One region of the Shewanella sp. HL-SH5 genome, then DNA from elsewhere that is predicted to be linked to it. Evidence: predicted binding sites of a transcription regulator. Region 1 holds the regulator's gene; each other region holds the start of a gene.
What was found. The regulator sigma-54, encoded in region 1, starts transcription at its own class of promoters, with help from an activator protein. The targets are predictions, from matches to a motif close to GTTGGCACGNNNNTNGNNT.

Region 1 (4,819 bases):
CATTTACGTGCGCGAAAAGGTATTGGCTATTTACCACAAGAAGCCAGTATTTTTAGAAAACTCAGTGTGCACGATAATATTATGGCCGTGTTGCAAACCCGAAAATCGATGACTTCGGATGAGCGAATTCAGGAACTGGAGCATCTTTTAGAAGAATTCCATATTACCCATATTCGCGATAGCTTAGGCATGTCGCTATCTGGTGGTGAAAGACGACGGGTAGAAATTGCACGCGCTTTAGCAGCCAATCCTAAATTTATATTGTTAGATGAGCCCTTTGCGGGTGTTGACCCTATTTCAGTGATTGATATTAAGAAAATTATTCTGCAACTCAAACACCGTGGCCTAGGCGTATTAATTACTGATCATAATGTCCGTGAAACACTTGATGTGTGTGAGCGGGCATATATTGTTAGCCAGGGGAATTTGATTGCCGAAGGCACCCCAACTGAAGTACTCAACAATCAGCAAGTTCGAGCAGTATACTTAGGCGAACAATTCAAGCTATAGTTAATCTAAATAGGATCTGAAGCACTTGCTTGGCAAAATGTTTCTGGCGACTAAGCTAATTGATCGTGTATAGGTAAAGTAAAACCATTTGTTAAAAAATTGCGACTATCACTCACTTTAATCAGTGTAGAAAGCCGAATTCTTCTAGGGATCAGCAGTAATGAAAGCTTCACTCCAACTTAAAATGGGTCAGCACCTCACTATGACCCCACAGCTGCAACAAGCTATACGTTTGCTGCAGTTATCATCTTTGGAGTTACAGCAAGAAATTCAACAAGTATTAGATTCCAATCCTTTGCTTGAAATGGAAGATGAATTTTCAGCACTTAGCAACAAAAATGATAACTCCAAAGACCTATCAGAAACTGACTTCAATGAAGTAAGCGCACCTGTAGTCGAAAAAGACACTTCAAATGTCGACACCGCAGAGTCAATGACTAAAGAGCAAATGTCTGAAGACTTGCCAATGGACACTACCTGGGATGAAGTGTACAGCGCCTCCCCAATGGCAAGCCCTGGTTCGGGTTCTGGCAGCATGCCAAATGATGACATGCCCTTCCAAGGTGAAACATCCGAAGGATTATACGAGCATTTAGAATGGCAAAAAAATCTAACCCCTTTTTCTGAAACAGACCTCGCTATTGCCACAGCCATTATTGATGCCATTGATGACACAGGTTATCTCACCCAAAGTACTGAAGATATTTTAGAAGCTATGGGCGATGATTCTGTCGAATTAGACGAAGTCGAAGCGGTACTAAAACGTATACAACATTTCGACCCTCTGGGTGTCGCCTCACGTAGCTTAAGTGAATGTTTATTGATTCAACTTGTTCAGTTTGCACCAGACACGCCCCATATTGATAATGCCAGAATGTTAATCAAAGATTATTTAGATTTGATTGCTGGACGTGATTTTCGCACACTCATGCGCAAAACTAAGCTAAAAGAAGATGAGCTGCGCGAAGCAATTGAATTAATTCAATCTTTAAATCCACGTCCTGGCACGATGATCACCCCACCGGATGATGAATATGTTATCCCAGACGTGTCAGTGACCAAAAAGAATGGCCGTTGGGTGGTTGAATTGAACCCTGATAACATGCCAAAAATAGGTATTAATCAACAATATGCCGCCATGGCAAAAAGCAGTAAGAGTTCAACAGACACTCAATTTATTCGAGGTCACTTACAAGAAGCCAAATGGTTTATCAAAAGCTTAGAAAGCCGCAGCGACACCCTGCTTAAAGTATCCAATTGTATTGTGCAATTTCAGCAAGGTTTTTTTGAGTACGGTGCTGAAGCCATGAAGCCTATGGTGTTGAATGACATAGCTGAAGCTGTCGAAATGCATGAGTCCACTATTTCGCGTGTCACCACACAAAAGTATATGCACACACCGCGCGGACTGTTCGAACTTAAGTATTTTTTCTCTAGCCATGTCAGTACTGATGATGGCGGAGAATGTTCGTCTACAGCAATTAGAGCTTTTATTAAAAAGCTGGTTGCTGCTGAAAACCAGAAAAAACCACTAAGCGACAGTAAAATGGCAGATCTTCTGGCAGAACAAGGGATTAATGTTGCACGTCGTACCATAGCGAAATACCGCGAAGCGATGATGATCCCTCCCTCAAACCAACGTAAGAGTTTATAATCTACCTAGGCAATTGGAGGATAAATATGCAAATCACCTTAACGGGTCATCATATTGAAATTACTGAATCACTAAGAGAATATGTCACAAGTAAGTTTACAAAACTTGAACGACATTTCGATCAGATCAATAATGTCCACGTAGTATTAAATGTCGAAAAGCAACAACAGATAGCTGAAGCAAAAGTCAGCTTGAATGGAGCTGAGGTATTTGCGACATCTGAACATGCTGACATGTATCACGCTATAGACGCCCTGATTGATAAACTCGATCGTCAGGTCATTAAACACAAAGAGAAATTAACTAAGCATTAATGATGGAACTTAGTACCATCCTGCAGCCGGAATGCACCTCCTGTGCCACACCGGGCAGTAAGAAAAAGGTACTGGAGCTTATCAGCGATTTAGCTGCAGCCCAGTACCCATCCCTCTCTTCACAAGAGATTTTTGAAAGCCTAGTGGCTAGAGAAAAGATGGGTAGCACAGGAATAGGCTCTGGCATTGCAATCCCGCATGGTCGTTTAACGTCCATCGTTCGCCCTATCGCGGTTTTTATAAAGTGCGAAGAAGCGATTTCATTTGATGCTATCGACAAACAACCAGTGGATCTCTTATTTGCATTACTGGTGCCAGCAGACCAGTGTCAGCAACATCTCAGTACCCTATCCTCAATGGCTGAAAAGTTATCGGATAAACATATTCTTAAGCAGTTACGAAAAGCAAGTAACTCAACTGAACTCTATCAGGTTATCACAGCATGAAATTAGTCATTGTATCCGGTCGTTCGGGCTCAGGTAAATCTGTCGCACTTAGGGTACTAGAAGACCTAGGTTACTATTGCGTTGATAACTTACCACTGCCCTTAATTGGACGGCTATTAGAACAGCTTAGAAACACCAATGAACTGGTGGCTATAAGTGTTGATGTTCGAAATATAGAAGAGCAAGGTAAAGTATTACAGCAGCAGCTAGCGTGGTTATCTGAGGATACGGAAGTCATAAGCTTTTTTTTACAGGCAAGTGATGAGGCACTACTAAAACGTTACAGTGAAACCCGACGACTACATCCTTTATCGAAAAAGAATATGTCCCTACAAGATGCGATTCAATTTGAAGGTGAGCTACTAGCGCCTATTTCTGAATACGTGGACCATTTTATCGATACATCTAAGCTAAATATTTATCAACTTAGTGATCAAGTACGTGAAATTTTAATGGGCAGTGTTGATAAAGAGTTAGTGATCAATTTTGAGTCATTTGGTTTTAAATATGGTATGCCCGCCGAAGCCGATTTTATGTTTGATGTACGCTTTTTACCTAACCCACATTGGGAAATAGAATTACGCCCCTTTACTGGATTAGATGAACCGGTACAGGAGTTTCTTGGCCAGCAACCGCTGGTAAATAAATTCATTTGGCAAATAGAAAACCTATTTGAAACATGGATGCCCCACTTAGAGCGCAATAACCGCAGCTACCTAACCATAGCTATTGGTTGTACTGGTGGCCAGCATCGTTCAGTTTATATCGCCGACCAGCTTGCTAAACGTTTTTCAAGTGGTAAAAAACATGTTGTTCAAGCAAGACATCGAGAGCTTATAAATAAGCACAAATAATCGCAATAAAGTTACTTGTCGGAACTTAACTAAATGAGTCTTTTACAGCGCCAAGTCATCATATCAAACAAGCTTGGTTTACACGCACGAGCGGCGACCAAACTGGCTATTCTTGCTAATGCATTCAATGCCAATGTTACCCTGATCCAGGGTGATAAAAAAGGCCAGCGCCGCCAGTGTTTTAGGCTTATTAATGCTTGAAAGTGGCTTAGGTAAAACCATAGATATCATAGCTGAAGGGCCAGATGCACAATCTGCGCTTGATGCTATATGCGATTTAATTAATGACAAGTTCGAAGAAGGTTGTTGATCCTAATCACTTCCCCCAGCGATTGAATCTACTTTTTCATCATGAACCCACCTTTGCTTTAAAATAGCTAACCGTGTTTAATTTATTGAATTCCTCGCTTAACCAGAGCTAAGTTGAGGTTAAATTAATGCAGTTAGGATAATTTAAATCTCCCTCCGAATTAGTGCAATTGCACCATTATATTGCATACCCTACGACCACCACAGAAACCATAAAATCATAACGCATTGAAAATAAATAAAAAATAAATAAAAAAATAGTTGGCACGCTCTTTTCATATAGTAATTAGTACCTACAAAGTGGTACTAGATTTAAAGCTAGCAAGACTTATTGGAGAGAGCACTATGCGAAATACACAATTAACCTTAAATACGATTAATACTGTTTTTGGACATACTCTTAAATTGGCTAGCCCAATTTTTACAAAAATTCAGCAACACTACACATTTTTTGCCAATGTTGGTTTTAGTCAATGGGAAGTTGAAAAACGATAAATATCTGCATTCAAAAAAGTGGACTTTGATTATGAAAAAATACCTAAGCAATCGTTATCCAGACACACTAATCAATCAAGTGGTTAATCAAGTCACTAACCATAACCGCTTGTTATCAGAAGTAGCCAAGGAATATGGCGTTTCATCTAGAGTGGTATACCAATGGGTAAAATCAACGACTGAACCCGTTGAGGTTAAAAAAGATCTAATCACAGAACAAATAGCCTCTTTACAAAG
Region 2 (4,819 bases), 830 kb from region 1:
ATGAGAAAGGTTGTAAATAATTGTAAAAATAACTTAATAAAAAGCCCCGCAATCTATGCGAGGCTTTTTTTATCACTTAACCGCTAACAAAGTTAGCGGTTAATATTATAGGCTGTAGTACATTTCAAACTCTAATGGATGAGTAGTACGGGCTACACGCTCAGCTTCTGCAGTCTTCAAAGTGATATAAGACTGGATGAAATCTTCACTGAATACGCCACCTTTAGTTAAAAACTCATGGTCAGCTTTCAAGTTTTCAAGCGCGTTTTCTAAAGAAGTTGCAACTTGTGGGATCTCAGCAGCTTCTTCAGGCGGTAAGTCATACAAGTCTTTGTCCATGGCATCGCCAGGGTGGATCTTGTTTTGTATACCATCAAGACCTGCCATTAATAATGCCGCAAAACCTAAATATGGGTTTGCATGTGGATCAGGGAAACGTGCTTCGATACGACGACCCTTAGGGCTTGGCACTACTGGAATACGAATAGATGCACTACGGTTACGCGCAGAGTAAGCTAACATAACAGGCGCTTCGAAATGTGGTACTAAACGCTTATAAGAGTTAGTGCTTGGGTTAGTGAATGCGTTCAATGCACGAGCGTGCTTGATAATACCACCAATGTAGTAAAGCGCTAATTCACTTAAACCAGCATACTTATCGCCAGCAAATAAGTTGACACCGTCTTTAGCTAAAGATTGGTGTACGTGCATACCGCTGCCATTGTCACCTACGATAGGCTTAGGCATAAAGGTCGCTGTTTTGCCATAAGCATGCGCCATGTTATGAACAACATACTTAAGAATTTGGATTTCATCCGCTTTCTTAGTCAAAGTGTTGAAACGTGTTGCAATTTCGTTTTGGCCCGCTGTCGCCACTTCATGGTGATGTGCTTCTACAACTTGACCCATTTCTTCAAGTACTAAACACATTGCAGAACGTAAGTCTTGTGAAGAATCAACTGGCGCAACTGGAAAATAACCACCTTTCACCATTGGACGGTGACCTGTGTTGCCATCAGCGTATTCTTTACCAGAGTTCCATGCCGCTTCTTTCGCATCAATCTTCACGAAACAACCTGACATATCAGTACCAAAACGAACGTCATCAAATAAGAAGAACTCAGGCTCAGGACCAATCAATACTGTATCAGCAATACCGGTAGAAATTAGATACGCTTCTGCTTTTTTAGCGATAGAGCGTGGGTCACGGTCGTAACCAGTCATAGTACCAGGTTCTAAAATGTCACAACGGATAAGTGCTGTTGTTTCTTCGGTGAAAGGGTCTAAAACAAAAGTAGTTGGATCAGGCATTAATACCATGTCTGATTCATTGATGCCTTTCCAGCCTGCGATTGAAGAACCGTCAAACATTTTACCGTCTTCAAAAAACTCTTCATTTACTTGATGAGATGGAATAGAAACGTGCTGTTCTTTACCTTTAGTATCGGTAAAGCGTAAGTCAACAAACTTAACTTCTAACTCTTTAAGTTGCTTTAATACTGATTCAACTGACATTCTCAAGCCTCCGGTAGGGTCAAGGGTATTCCCTTCTAATATTTAATATTACTGTTCACCAAGTTTTATTGACTCAGCAAACTAATGTAAAACAATGATGTCCACATGATGACGTTTACTTAGCTATTATCATGCCAGATATATAAGCATCTGATTTATATAAATTTGATATTTTTAGATTTTCTCAAAAAACAAAGTCTGCACCAAATAGATCCATTCTACGCACCATAACAGTGCACAACACCAGAGTGGTGCACGCCAGTTTGATTATATAGAGACTGAAACCGAAAAAGTGCGTACAGATAACAATTTACTGAACAAAATAGCGAAAACTGTGTTTTACATCTTTTGTAACCTAGCCTACGTTAAGGCGATGATAAAGTTTATATCACTAAATTAACGGCAAATTTATAGCATAATAAGACGAAAATATGAGGTGTTCAAAAAAAATCCTATCTACTGAGGCCTTGCTGGAGTAGAATGGCACGCTTTTTTATGGTGGCTATCATTAAATAGTTGCTGTAAATAATCCCTTTTTTTGTTTGATGGTATAGAGGTTTTATCCGTGCTAGAGAATTTACGTAACATCGCCATTATTGCACACGTCGACCATGGCAAAACGACCCTGGTAGACAAATTGCTTGCGCAGTCTGGTACCCTTGCTTCACGTGGAGAAGCGACTGAGCGTGTGATGGATTCTAACGATCTTGAAAAAGAACGTGGGATCACCATTCTGGCAAAAAACACTGCCATCAAATGGAACGACTACCGCATTAACATCGTAGACACGCCTGGTCACGCCGATTTCGGTGGTGAAGTAGAACGTGTTCTATCTATGGTTGATTCAGTATTATTGTTAGTTGACGCAGTTGATGGTCCAATGCCACAAACTCGCTTTGTGACTAAGAAAGCGTTTGCTCAAGGCCTAAAGCCAATCGTTGTGATTAACAAGATTGACCGTCCTGGCGCTCGTCCTGATTGGGTTATTGACCAAGTATTCGATTTATTCGACAACTTAGGTGCAACTGACGAACAGTTAGACTTCCCTATTGTTTATGCTTCAGCATTGAATGGTTTCGCGACCTTAGATCCAGATGTAGTTAGCGAAGACATGACACCACTTTTCCAAACCATCGTTGAGAAAGTTTCTTTCCCAGACGCTGATTCGGAAGGTGCATTCCAAATGCAAATTTCTCAAATCGATTACAACTCATACGTGGGTGTTATCGGTATTGGTCGTATTAAGCGTGGTAACGTAAAAACTAACCAACAAGTGACTATTATTGGTGCTGATGGTAAGAAACGTAACGGAAAAATGGGCCAGGTATTAGGTTACATGGGTCTAGACCGTACTGAAGTTGAAATTGCTAATGCTGGTGACATCGTGGCAATTACAGGTTTAGGTGAGCTTAAGATTTCTGACACTATTTGTGCAGTGACTGAAGTTGAAGCGTTACCGCCGTTAACAGTTGATGAACCAACACTAACGATGACGTTCCAGGTAAACACTTCTCCGTTCGCGGGTAAAGAAGGTAAGTATGTTACTTCTCGTAACATTCTTGAGCGTTTACAAACAGAACTTGTTCACAACGTAGCACTACGTGTTGAAGAAACTGACAGTCCAGATCGTTTCCGCGTATCAGGTCGTGGTGAATTACATTTATCAATCTTGATTGAAAACATGCGTCGTGAAGGCTACGAATTAGCGGTATCACGTCCAGAAGTAATTCTTAAAACTGTTGATGGTGAGCTACACGAACCATTCGAAACTGTGACTGTTGACGTTCAAGAAGAACATCAAGGTACCGTAATTGAAAAGTTAGGTGTGCGTAAAGCTGAAATGAAAGATATGCAGCTTGATGGTAAAGGTCGCGTACGTATCGACTTCATCATCCCAAGCCGTGGCTTAATTGGTTTCCAAACTGAGTTCTTAACTGCAACTTCAGGTACTGGTCTAATTTATCATTCATTTGATCACTACGCTCCGCACAAAGGTGGCGATATTGGTCAACGTGCTAACGGCGTATTGATTTCTAACGCAACAGGTAAAGCATTAACATTCGCACTATTCGGTTTACAAGACCGTGGTCGTCTGTTTATTAGCCACGCTGCTGAAGTGTATGAAGGCCAAGTTGTTGGTATCCATGCTCGCTCTAACGATTTGACGGTTAACTGTCTTAAAGGTAAGCAGCTAACCAACATGCGTGCATCAGGTACTGATGAAGCACAAGTGTTAACTACACCGATTAACTTAACGCTTGAACAAGCACTTGAGTTCATCGATGATGACGAATTAGTTGAAGTAACTCCTAAGAACATTCGTGTTCGTAAGAGATTCTTAACTGAGAACGAGCGTAAGCGTCATAACCGCAGTTAATTAAAATTAATGAGTGGCGCTATATTTGCCACTTATTAGTATCAAAAAGCCCAGATTGTTCTGGGCTTTTTTGTGCCTGCTAATCTAAAAACTTACACATAAATAATTCTTAAGCAGAGCACAAAAATAACTAGATATACATTTAAAATAGATATAAATTCACTTAAAACATTTATGGAGTATCAGGAAATATGTTAAAACAAGTCGATGTAGCCCTAAAGGCAAATGTTTATTTTGATGGAAAAGTCATTAGCCGCACAGTATTTTTAGCCGATGGAAGCAGACAAACTCTAGGTGTTGTCTTACCTGGCGAATATACCTTTTCAACCTCTCAAGGTGAAATAATGCAAGTCACATCAGGTAACTTTGAAGTGTTATTGCCTGGTACGACCGAATGGATCAATTATTCAGCTGACACTCAGTTTGAGTTAGCTGCTGGAGTGAGCTTTAGTATTAAAACCAGCGGTATTGCTGAATACTGTTGTAGCTACCTTTAAGTCCTCTTACTCTGCAGTTTAGTTACAAATAAACTTAGCCAGAACCAAACAGTTTTGGCTGTTTTTTTATCAAAAAACAGCTAGTCTAGTAAAATGCACACGCAAAAGGATTCTATTTATGCGCATTTTATTATTTACCTTGCTACTAATCAGTATCAGTAGCACAGCTGCGGTTTATCGCTGGGTCGATGAAAACGGGAAAGTTCACTATAGCGACGAAGCTAAGCCTAATGCAGAGCTTGTCGAAGTAAAAGAAAATACTCAAAACACTATCGTGCTGAATGATACCCCAATCATTGTGGATTCAACCTCGCAAAATGATGCTATTGAGCTCGTCTTAAATATAGTATCACCCACACATGATGAAACCATTCGCAGTAATGAGGGAAAATTTGATGTCATTGTCAGTGTTACCCCAACACTCCCCCGA
Region 3 (4,819 bases), 860 kb from region 1:
GGGCTGGGCCCATTAACCACAAGTGAACAGGCTTCTCGTCATCCTCCTTATATCAATCCCTTATCTCGACGTGCAATTACCGAGCCTTTAGATGTTGGGGTTCGTGCTATTAATGCCATGTTAACAGTGGGTAAGGGTCAGCGAATGGGCTTATTTGCTGGTTCTGGTGTGGGTAAGAGTGTTTTATTAGGCATGATGACCCGTGGTTCAAATGCCGATGTTATTGTCGTTGGGCTCGTTGGCGAGCGTGGCCGAGAAGTTAAAGAATTTATAGAAGAGATATTAGGTGATGAAGGACGTGCCCGTTCAGTTGTTGTAGCAGCACCTGCCGATACCTCTCCATTAATGCGCTTGAGGGCATGCGAAACATCGACTCGTATAGCAGAATATTTTCGAGACTTAGGCTATAACGTATTGTTACTAATGGATAGTTTAACCCGTTATGCTCAAGCTCAACGTGAGGTGGCTTTAGCGATTGGTGAGCCGCCCGCAACAAAAGGTTATCCACCTTCCGTGTTTGCTAAGTTGCCTAGATTAGTTGAACGTGCGGGTAATGGTGGCCCAGGTCAGGGGTCTATCACGGCTTTTTATACTGTCTTAACCGAGGGGGATGATTTGCAAGACCCTATTGCTGATGCATCGCGGGCTATTTTAGATGGCCACGTGGTGTTATCGCGTCGGCTTGCTGATTCAGGCCATTATCCGGCTATTGATATAGAGCAATCCATTAGTCGCGTAGCGCCTATGGTGATCAGTGATGAACACTTAGAGGCAATGCGCCGCGTTAAACAAATGTACTCTCTTTATCAACAGAATCGAGATTTGATTTCTATTGGGGCATATTCTCAAGGGAGTGATCCGCGGATTGATAATGCGATTAGGTTACAACCTGCAATGAATGCCTTTTTACGTCAGGGTTATAAAGAAGCGATTAGTTTTGACAGTAGCGCTATTATGATGACGCAAATAGCGGGTCAATGTCAGAATTAATTCAAAGCAATATTTATTCTACTGTTGATTTATCAGGTGTGTTGATTTATTCGGTGTGTTGATAAGAGGTAACCTATGGCAAGTGATCCGTTATTTACCGTTCTCAAATTAGCGACTGAAGCTGAAAGCCAAGCCGCCATGCAGCTTAAGTCGGCGCAATTTGAAAAACAGAAACGGCAAGGTCAGTTAGATGCGCTAAATAACTACCGTCTCGATTACATGAAGCAAATGAAAAGCCAACAAGGGCAAAGTATTAGCGCCAATCAATATCATCAATTTCATCAATTTATTAAACAGGTCGATAGTGCTATTACTCAGCAAGTAACAGCTGTTCAAGATGCTGAATACCAGATAAGTTATCGTCAAACTCATTGGCTTGAAAAACAACAAAAACGTAAAGCCATTGAAATGTTGTTAGCCAACAAAGCAGAAAAAGCACAAGTTGCAGAAACTAAACGCGAGCAAAAAATGTCTGATGAGTTTGCAATGCAACAATATATTCGCCAGCGCTTAAATAAGTAGCTTTCTTGATAAGACGATAATCAAATTGCAACTATTATGTTGGCACTTTTATTGCTTAGTATCTACTACGTAATAATTAATCGTCATTGAAGTGGCGTTGTGACATTTTATTTAGCGTGTTATTGGGCGGTAGATTAAATACACAAAAGATGATTGATTATCTTCTTTTAGATTGAGTTTGTGGAGCATATATAATGCAACAGATGAGTAATATTCTCTTAACTGGTACGAGTAAGTCTACAGGCTCACAGGCTAAAGATGCTATTCAAGCATCTGAAAGTAAATCATTTATAGATGAATTTAATCAAGCAAGCCAAATGTCTTCTTTTCAATCGGCTAAACTTGTTAATACGAGTAAACAGTCTGAGCAATCTGCAATCACCACTATTGATGTTGATTTATCAGAGCCTCTAGAGGGAACTGATATTGAGCTTATTTTCGCTCAATTAGACATGGCGCAGTCATTTGACAAGTCAAAGGGTGACGGACAAATATTGCCGATATTTGAGGTTAAGGGTGAAAGTAATGTTACAGATGATGGCAGTCTTGATGCTATAACGCAGGCTTTATCTAACATTGATGGCATTGAAAGTGATTTTGACATTTTGGATAATCAAGTCGCTAGTAAAGACACTGATAGTGACATTACTAACATAGATCTATTAGAAAATAGCCTGTTTAGTAATATGATTCAATTGCCGCTTGAAGGTGAGTCTAATGACGAATTTTTGGCATCATTGTCTGATTCAGAAAAAGAATTGTTGAGTGATTTTTCAACTTTATCAGCCGAACAGTTAATTGCGTTGAGCCATGATGATTTAGTTAACCTTGTAGCTGACTTTAATTTACAAGCTCCGGTGCTTGATGAATCTATTTTAGACTTAGCAGCTAAAAATTTAGAGGTTAAATGGGATCCTATTGCTGCTAATTCACTTAATGATGTCTCTCCAGCGATTACAGAGTCTTCTCCAATTGCGCCCCTTCAAGCTCCAATGTCTGCTATGGCTAGTGCCAATATGGCTAAAAATATCATTCAAGACAGTGATGCGACTAAATTAGCGAATGACTCTTTGGGTCAAAAAAATAATGCTTTATTTAGCTCGGTGGGCACTCAAGATAGTGATAATATTTTGGGCGATAAAGCTCCTAGTCCAGCTAACGTCATTGAGCCAATGGCTGTGGCGCAGGTTGACTCAAAAACGCCAGCTTCTGTTGAGTCTCTTAAAACAGCTTCTGTTGCAGCGTTAACCAATATAGATAGCGAATTAGCCAAATCAGCTCGTATTGACGTTTTTGGTGCTCCGGATGAAGCGATTGATGTAAAGGCGATGCAAAATCAAAGTAGTTTTACCCCTATTCATAAAAGTGAAGTACCGCAGTTTCAATTATCTTTAAAGCAGCAGGGTGAATCTCAAGTTCAAATGCAGGAGATGATTCAACGTTTTTCACCTGTAATGAAGCAGCAATTGATCACTATGGTTAGTAATGGCATTCAACAGGCGGAAATTCGCCTTGATCCACCTGAGTTAGGTCACTTGACGGTTAAAATTCAGATAAATGGCGATCAAACTCAAGTACAGTTTCATGTTACGCAGTCACAAACTCGTGAATTGATTGAGCAAGCAATCCCTAGATTAAGAGACATGTTAGCGCAAGAAGGATTACAACTTACCGACAGCCAGGTTTCTCAAGGTGGCGGAGGACGGGATGGACAGCCGCAAGACTCATCGGAACGCTATGCTGAACAGCAAAATATGGATGAAAATTCCGCGGTAGAGCATTCAATGTTTCAAAATCATCCAGAGAGTTTGCAATCAGGTATAGATTATTACGCTTAAGTCGGTAATCTATAGCATAATTATTATCTTAAAGGTTCATAAGCTAACTAAGCGGTTTATGTTACCCTTATTAGATATTCGCATAGTTGATACGCATAATTTGTTTAGGGATCTCCATGGCTGAAGAGTTAGAGCTTAATGAAGCAAGCAGTGAACCAAAAAAATCTAAAAAATTAATCCTTTTCGGTGGAATTGGGCTAGTTGTAGCATTATTAATTGGGGGAGGAGCATGGTTTTTTCTAGGCTCTGACGAGCCTGCTGCAGCAGCTCAAAGTGATGATGTTGGTGCGGTTACCGAATCCTCTTCTCAAGCACCAACTAATGAAGCAAATTATGTCGGTATGCCAAGACCATTTTTGTTCAATTTGCCTGGGGTCGATAGATCTCGTTTAGTGGAAATTAAAGTGCAATTAATGGTGCGTGGCGCTGATGATGAAACTGCAGTTAGAAAGCACATTCCCTTAATTGAAGATGCTTTACTAACCACTTTTAGCGGTGCAGATGTTCAAAAGTTAAGTACACAAGCGGGTAAAGATGAAGTACGTCAATTGGCGTTATTAAGTGTACAAAATACCTTGCAACCTGTTACTGGAAAGCCTCTTGTTGAGAAAGTGCTATTTACTGGTTTTGTGATGCAATAATCCAGATGGATAGAGTTAAGGTGAACATGTGAGTGATTTATTAAGTCAAGACGAGATTGACGCACTATTACATGGTGTTGATGATGTTGATGAGGATGATGGTGATATAGGTGGCGAAGATGCGCGATCTTATGACTTCTCGTCTCAAGATCGTATCGTTCGTGGCCGAATGCCGACACTGGAAATTGTCAATGAACGATTTGCTCGTCATCTACGGATCAGCATGTTTAATATGATGCGCAGAGCGGCAGAAGTGTCTATCAACGGTGTGCAAATGCTAAAGTTTGGCGAATACGTGCATACGTTATTTGTGCCAACTAGCCTAAATATGGTGCGTTTCAGCCCTTTAAAGGGAACGGCGCTAATTACTATGGAAGCGCGCTTAGTCTTTATACTGGTAGATAACTTTTTTGGTGGTGATGGTCGCTTTCATGCAAAAATTGAGGGCCGTGAATTTACGCCGACAGAGCGAAGAATTATTCAGTTATTATTAAAAATTATTTTTGAAGATTATAAAGACGCTTGGGCACCCGTGATGGATGTCGAGTTCGAATATTTGGACTCTGAAGTTAACCCCGCAATGGCTAACATTGTTAGTCCGACAGAAGTGGTAGTGATTAACTCTTTCCATATTGAAGTGGACGGCGGTGGTGGTGATTTCCACATCACGCTGCCTTATTCGATGATAGAGCCTATACGTGAATTACTTGATGCAGGTGTGCAAAGTGATAAACAAGATACCGACATGCGTTGGTCTCAGGCATTACGTGATGAAATTATGGACGTGAAGGTTGGTTTTGACGCCAATATTATTGAACACGAAGTGAC
Region 4 (4,819 bases), 860 kb from region 1:
TTCGTTATTTGGTTGATTCATCATACGTAAACCACTTGCTTGATCACGGGTCATATTCTTACTCGAATGCATAAGTCATTTCATTCGACCATGCGCTTGTGTCTTGAGAAATTACTTGTTCTGTTTCATTTAACGCGGCTAAAGCTTGCTTAGCCAGAGCTAAAGTATCTGCTACTTTTATGTCTTCAGGAACACGTTGGCCATCAGTCACATAGCTTAATGGTAACTCATTTTGTATCAGAACGCTCAATGCACCTGCAATTGATACAGATTCATCTAATTTGGTTAAAATTACACCCGCTAATGGAATGCGTTTAAAATGATTAACCGCGTCTTGTAATACTCTGCGTTGCCCTGTTGCCGACATCACTAAATAGCTGCGAATTGGGATCCTACTGTTTGCTGTCAAATTATCAAGTTGTTGATAAAGACGCATATCACGTTGCCCCATACCCGCTGTATCTATAAGTACTAACTTACGACTTCTAAATTGGTACAAAATCTGTTCTAGCTCGGTGACATCATGTGCTTGCTTTACTGGACACCCCATTATTTTGCCATAAGTTGCTAATTGCTCATAGGCGCCAATACGATAATGATCCGTTGTAATAAGTGCAACTTGATCTGCACCATGTTGTGCTGCAAAACGTGCAGCAATTTTTGCCAGAGATGTCGTTTTACCAACACCAGTTGGTCCAACAAAAGCCACAACGCCTCCGCGCTTTACAATATCATCACCTTGGTTATCAAGTAAGTTAGCCAAACTTTGTGGTAATGAACGCACTAATTCCGCTGGATTATAGTGTTGACTCAGAGATGAAAGTTTAGCTGCAACGGGTGCTGAAAACTCTGCAGCAAGTAGTTTACTTTCAAGCATAGCACCCACAGGATCTTTCCGCTTTTTTTGTTCAGTCATCAATGAAGATACTTGATGAGTCAGTAAGTTACGTAATGAAGCCATTTCTTCACGAAGCGCATCCATTTCAGTCGAACTGACTTTATTATTTTTTGACTGCTTATCAAATCCAGCCTGTTGCTGATACTGAGGTTTAGCTGGCTTGGCGTCAGCTGTCGCACCTTGTAATTGGCGCGCCCATTCAGGTAAATCAGAGTCATCTTGTTTAGGAGGCATTTGCTGACTTAAGCGGCTTTGTTGTTTCTCTAACAACGCTTGTAATGAATCTGCCGCTGGCGGTGGATTAATTTTTGTTTTTGCCTTGATTACAGAGTTAGATGCAAGTGATACGCGATCCTCACTAAGATCCATAAAGCCTGGAGTTGGTGTTGCCATTGCGGCACGCGCCTTAGGCTCATCGTAATCAACGGCGGCGACAATCTCAATCCCGCCTGCCACTTTTTTATTCGACATAATGACAGCGTCAGAACCAAGGGTCTCTTTGACTTGCGCTAATGCTGCGCGCATATCTTTGGCAAAAAATCGTTTAATTTTCACTTACGCACCTCTTTTATCTGACGTTATCACTATTGGCCAACAGATGAAACAATCCGTATCTGTTTCTCATCTGGAATTTCTTGATACGAAATTACCCTTAAATTTGGAATAGTGTACTTAACAAATCGTGACAGAGTTGAACGCAGCATGCCTGATGTCAATAAAATGGCTGGCTGACCGACCATTTCTTGTTTCTGTGAAGCATCAAGTAATGACTGCTGCATGCGTTCTGCAAGGCCTGGTTCAATATTTGGCCCTTCTCCCCCTGTCGCCTGCATAGACTTATGCAACATTTGTTCCAACTCTGGCGCCAAAGTAATGACGGGGATTTCTAGCTCAGGTCCGGATATTTCTTGCACTATCATACGTTTTAGCGCAATTCGAACGGCTGCTGTAAGTACTTCAGTATCATTACTTTTCGTGCCGTATTCCAGCAAAGTTTGCACTATAGTGCGTAAGTCACGCACAGATACACCTTCATTCAATAGATTTTGCATTACTTTAACCACATTGCCTAGCGACATTACATCCGGAATAAAGCCATCAACAAGTTTTGGTGACTGCTTAGAAAGCATGTCCATTAATTGTTGTACTTCTTCATAACCTAATAACTTAGCAGCATTATTACTGAGTAATTGGCTGATATGGGTTGCAACCACTGTTGCAGTATCTACCACTGTATAGCCTAGTGTTTGCGCATGCTCACGTTGCTCTGGTGCAATCCAAACGGCTTCTAACCCAAATGCTGGATCAGTCGTTTCTATGCCATCAAGCTTGCCATAAACTTGGCCAGGATTAATGGCTAACTCACAATCATGTCTGACTTCAGCTTCACCGACGACCACGCCCATTAAGTGAATACGATATGAATTTGGCGATAAATCTAGATTGTCACGAATATGCACTGCTGGCACTAAAAAGCCTAATTCTTGTGATAGCTTTTTACGCACACCTTTAATTCTACTCAATAATTCACCACCTTGGCCTTTATCAACCAAGGGGATGAGTCTATATCCAACTTCTAAACCGATAGTGTCAACGTGACGGACATCATCCCAACTTAAATCTTTTGGTTCTTTATCTTTGATATCTGACGGGCCTTTTTTGACTAATTCTAACGCAGCTGATTTTTTCTCATTAATACGTTTTTGTACCATATAAGCAGTGGCCGCGGTAATAAATGCAAAGCTGATAAAAGCGACATGTGGCATACCTGGCACAATACCCATAACAAATAACAAACCTGCTGCAATTGCTAGCGACTTAGGCTTGTCAAACATCTGGCTCATCATCATCTGGCCCATATCACCAGATTCATTTTGACGAGTAACCATCAAAGCGGCTGCAATTGAAAGCAGTAAACCGGGTATCTGGGCGACTAGACCATCACCTATGGTTAGCAGAGTATAAACTTCAACTGCACTAGAAAAATCAAGCCCATGCTGGACCATACCAATGACAAAGCCGCCCAACATGTTGATAACCAAAATCATAATACCGGCTATCGCATCACCTTTTACAAATTTTGACGCACCGTCCATTGCGCCATAAAAGTCCGCTTCACGGGTCACTTCTTCACGACGAATACGCGCTTGCTCTTGGTTTAGAATACCTGCGTTTAAGTCGGCATCAATGGCCATTTGTTTACCAGGCATAGCATCTAAGGTAAAACGTGCACTGACCTCTGATATACGGCCTGCACCTTTAGTTACAACAGCAAAGTTAATAATAATCAAGATTAAAAACACAACTAAACCAACAGCATAGTTACCACCAATAACCACTGAGCCGAAGGCTTCAATGACTTTACCCGCCGCGTCGCCACCATTATGACCTTCTAGTAATACCACTCGAGTTGAAGCCACATTTAAGGCAAGTCTTAGTAAAGTAGCCACTAAAAGTACTGTGGGGAAAGCGGCGAAATCGAGTGGCCTGTCGGTATAAATAGCGACAAGCAGCACGACTAAAGCCAGTGCAATGTTGAATGAAAACAAGATATCTAATAAGAATGGCGGGATCGGTAAAACAATCATCCCTAATGCCGCCAACACTAACAGAGGCGTACCAATTCCTTTAAAGGTTGATGGTCGGATTTGTTTAAATTGCCCGAAAACTGCTTTTACATCCATTCGCGAAAGCCTTTTACTGATGAATTTTTGACGCGTACAGTCAAATAGCAAGAATTAAGCCAACAAAAAAATTCAATCATAATTTGATAATAGAATCTATTTACTAGGATTAAAAAACAATCTAAGAGTGTTATTAATGCTTTAGTTCATCCGGAATGGGTTGTTTTAACGGGACTGGTATAGGACGACGCCCCTTACCTTTTTGGTATTGTTTTAACTGAAATACATATGCAAGCACCTGAGCAACAGCGGTAAATAAGCCTTCTGGCACTTGTTGATCTACTTTTGTTGTATGATAAATAGCCCTTGCTAATGGTGGTGCAGACACAATCGCAACGTTATGCTCACGAGCGATTTCACGAATTTTAAATGCAACATCATCAACTCCTTTAGCAATTAAAAATGGTGCGGAGGAGCGGGCAACATCATATTTAACCGCTACAGCATAGTGTTCAGGGTTGACCACAATAACATCAGCATTGGGCACTTCGGCCATCATCCTTCTTTGCGCCATTTCTCGTTGCAGTTGTCTGACACGGCCTTTAACTTCAGGTTGGCCTTCAGAATCTTTGTACTCGTCTTTAATTTCTTGTTTGGTCATTTTAAGTTGTTTATTGTGATTCCAAATTTGAAACGGTACATCAATAATCACAATGATTAGCATCGAGGAACATAACAGAATAAACATCCATACTAATAAATCTAAAGCATGGTAAACGTTGCCAGGTAAATGGTCGCTAGACAACATTAAAATATCGTAAAAATAGAACTTTAGTAAGAAATACGCAGCAATGGCTACTACCGAAAATTTGGCTATACCCTTAGTTAACTCCACTAACGCCTGCGTTCCAAACATTCGCTTAAATCCACTAACGGGACTCATTTTACTGCCCTTGGGCATAAAAGCTTTTACAGAAAAAGACAAGCCACCTAAAACGATATTGCCCAAAAAAGATACCAAAGCGAGCAAAGCAATAAAACTTACCAAAGGCCAAGCAAGCTCATTGCCCACCACGCCCCAAATTCGATACATCGAATTAGTATCAAAGATTTGATCTCGCTCCATGGTAAAAATTTGTTTCATTATGGTATATAAACTTTTGGCGATAGCAGGCCCAGTCATAGCAAAGCCAACCGATGCAGCAAGTAATACCGCAGCAGTGCCTAACTCTTTAGAGCGAGCAACCTGACCTTTTTCACGCGCCTGTTCAAGACGCTTACTGGTGGGCTCTTCTGT

Region 2: the regulator sigma-54 is predicted to act here: its motif matches at 1,636-1,654, upstream of glnA (glutamate--ammonia ligase).
Region 3: the regulator sigma-54 is predicted to act here: its motif matches at 1,551-1,569, upstream of ACRWQM_RS12015 (flagellar hook-length control protein FliK).
Region 4: the regulator sigma-54 is predicted to act here: its motif matches at 3,628-3,646, upstream of flhA (flagellar biosynthesis protein FlhA).

Annotation. Positions count from the first base shown of each region.
Region 1 covers NZ_CP195038.1:3,604,915-3,609,733, forward strand. Annotated here, with positions in the region: gene lptB (LPS export ABC transporter ATP-binding protein) at 1-510, shown strand, start outside; gene ACRWQM_RS15735 (RNA polymerase factor sigma-54) at 671-2,164, shown strand; gene hpf (ribosome hibernation promoting factor) at 2,191-2,478, shown strand; gene ptsN (PTS IIA-like nitrogen regulatory protein PtsN) at 2,481-2,924, shown strand; gene rapZ (RNase adapter RapZ) at 2,921-3,778, shown strand; partial or broken gene ACRWQM_RS15755 (HPr family phosphocarrier protein) at 3,812-4,088, shown strand; gene ACRWQM_RS15760 (hypothetical protein) at 4,433-4,582, shown strand; gene ACRWQM_RS15765 (transposase) at 4,614-4,819, shown strand, end outside.
Region 2 covers NZ_CP195038.1:259,110-263,928, reverse strand. Annotated here, with positions in the region: gene glnA (glutamate--ammonia ligase) at 106-1,515, opposite strand; gene typA (translational GTPase TypA) at 2,081-3,892, shown strand; gene ACRWQM_RS01115 (pyrimidine/purine nucleoside phosphorylase) at 4,084-4,389, shown strand; gene ACRWQM_RS01110 (DUF4124 domain-containing protein) at 4,508-4,819, shown strand, end outside.
Region 3 covers NZ_CP195038.1:2,748,762-2,753,580, reverse strand. Annotated here, with positions in the region: gene fliI (flagellar protein export ATPase FliI) at 1-990, shown strand, start outside; gene fliJ (flagellar export protein FliJ) at 1,066-1,512, shown strand; gene ACRWQM_RS12015 (flagellar hook-length control protein FliK) at 1,707-3,350, shown strand; gene fliL (flagellar basal body-associated protein FliL) at 3,467-3,991, shown strand; gene fliM (flagellar motor switch protein FliM) at 4,020-4,819, shown strand, end outside.
Region 4 covers NZ_CP195038.1:2,740,914-2,745,732, forward strand. Annotated here, with positions in the region: gene ACRWQM_RS11960 (MinD/ParA family protein) at 1-54, opposite strand, end outside; gene flhF (flagellar biosynthesis protein FlhF) at 59-1,453, opposite strand; gene flhA (flagellar biosynthesis protein FlhA) at 1,483-3,582, opposite strand; gene flhB (flagellar biosynthesis protein FlhB) at 3,716-4,819, opposite strand, start outside.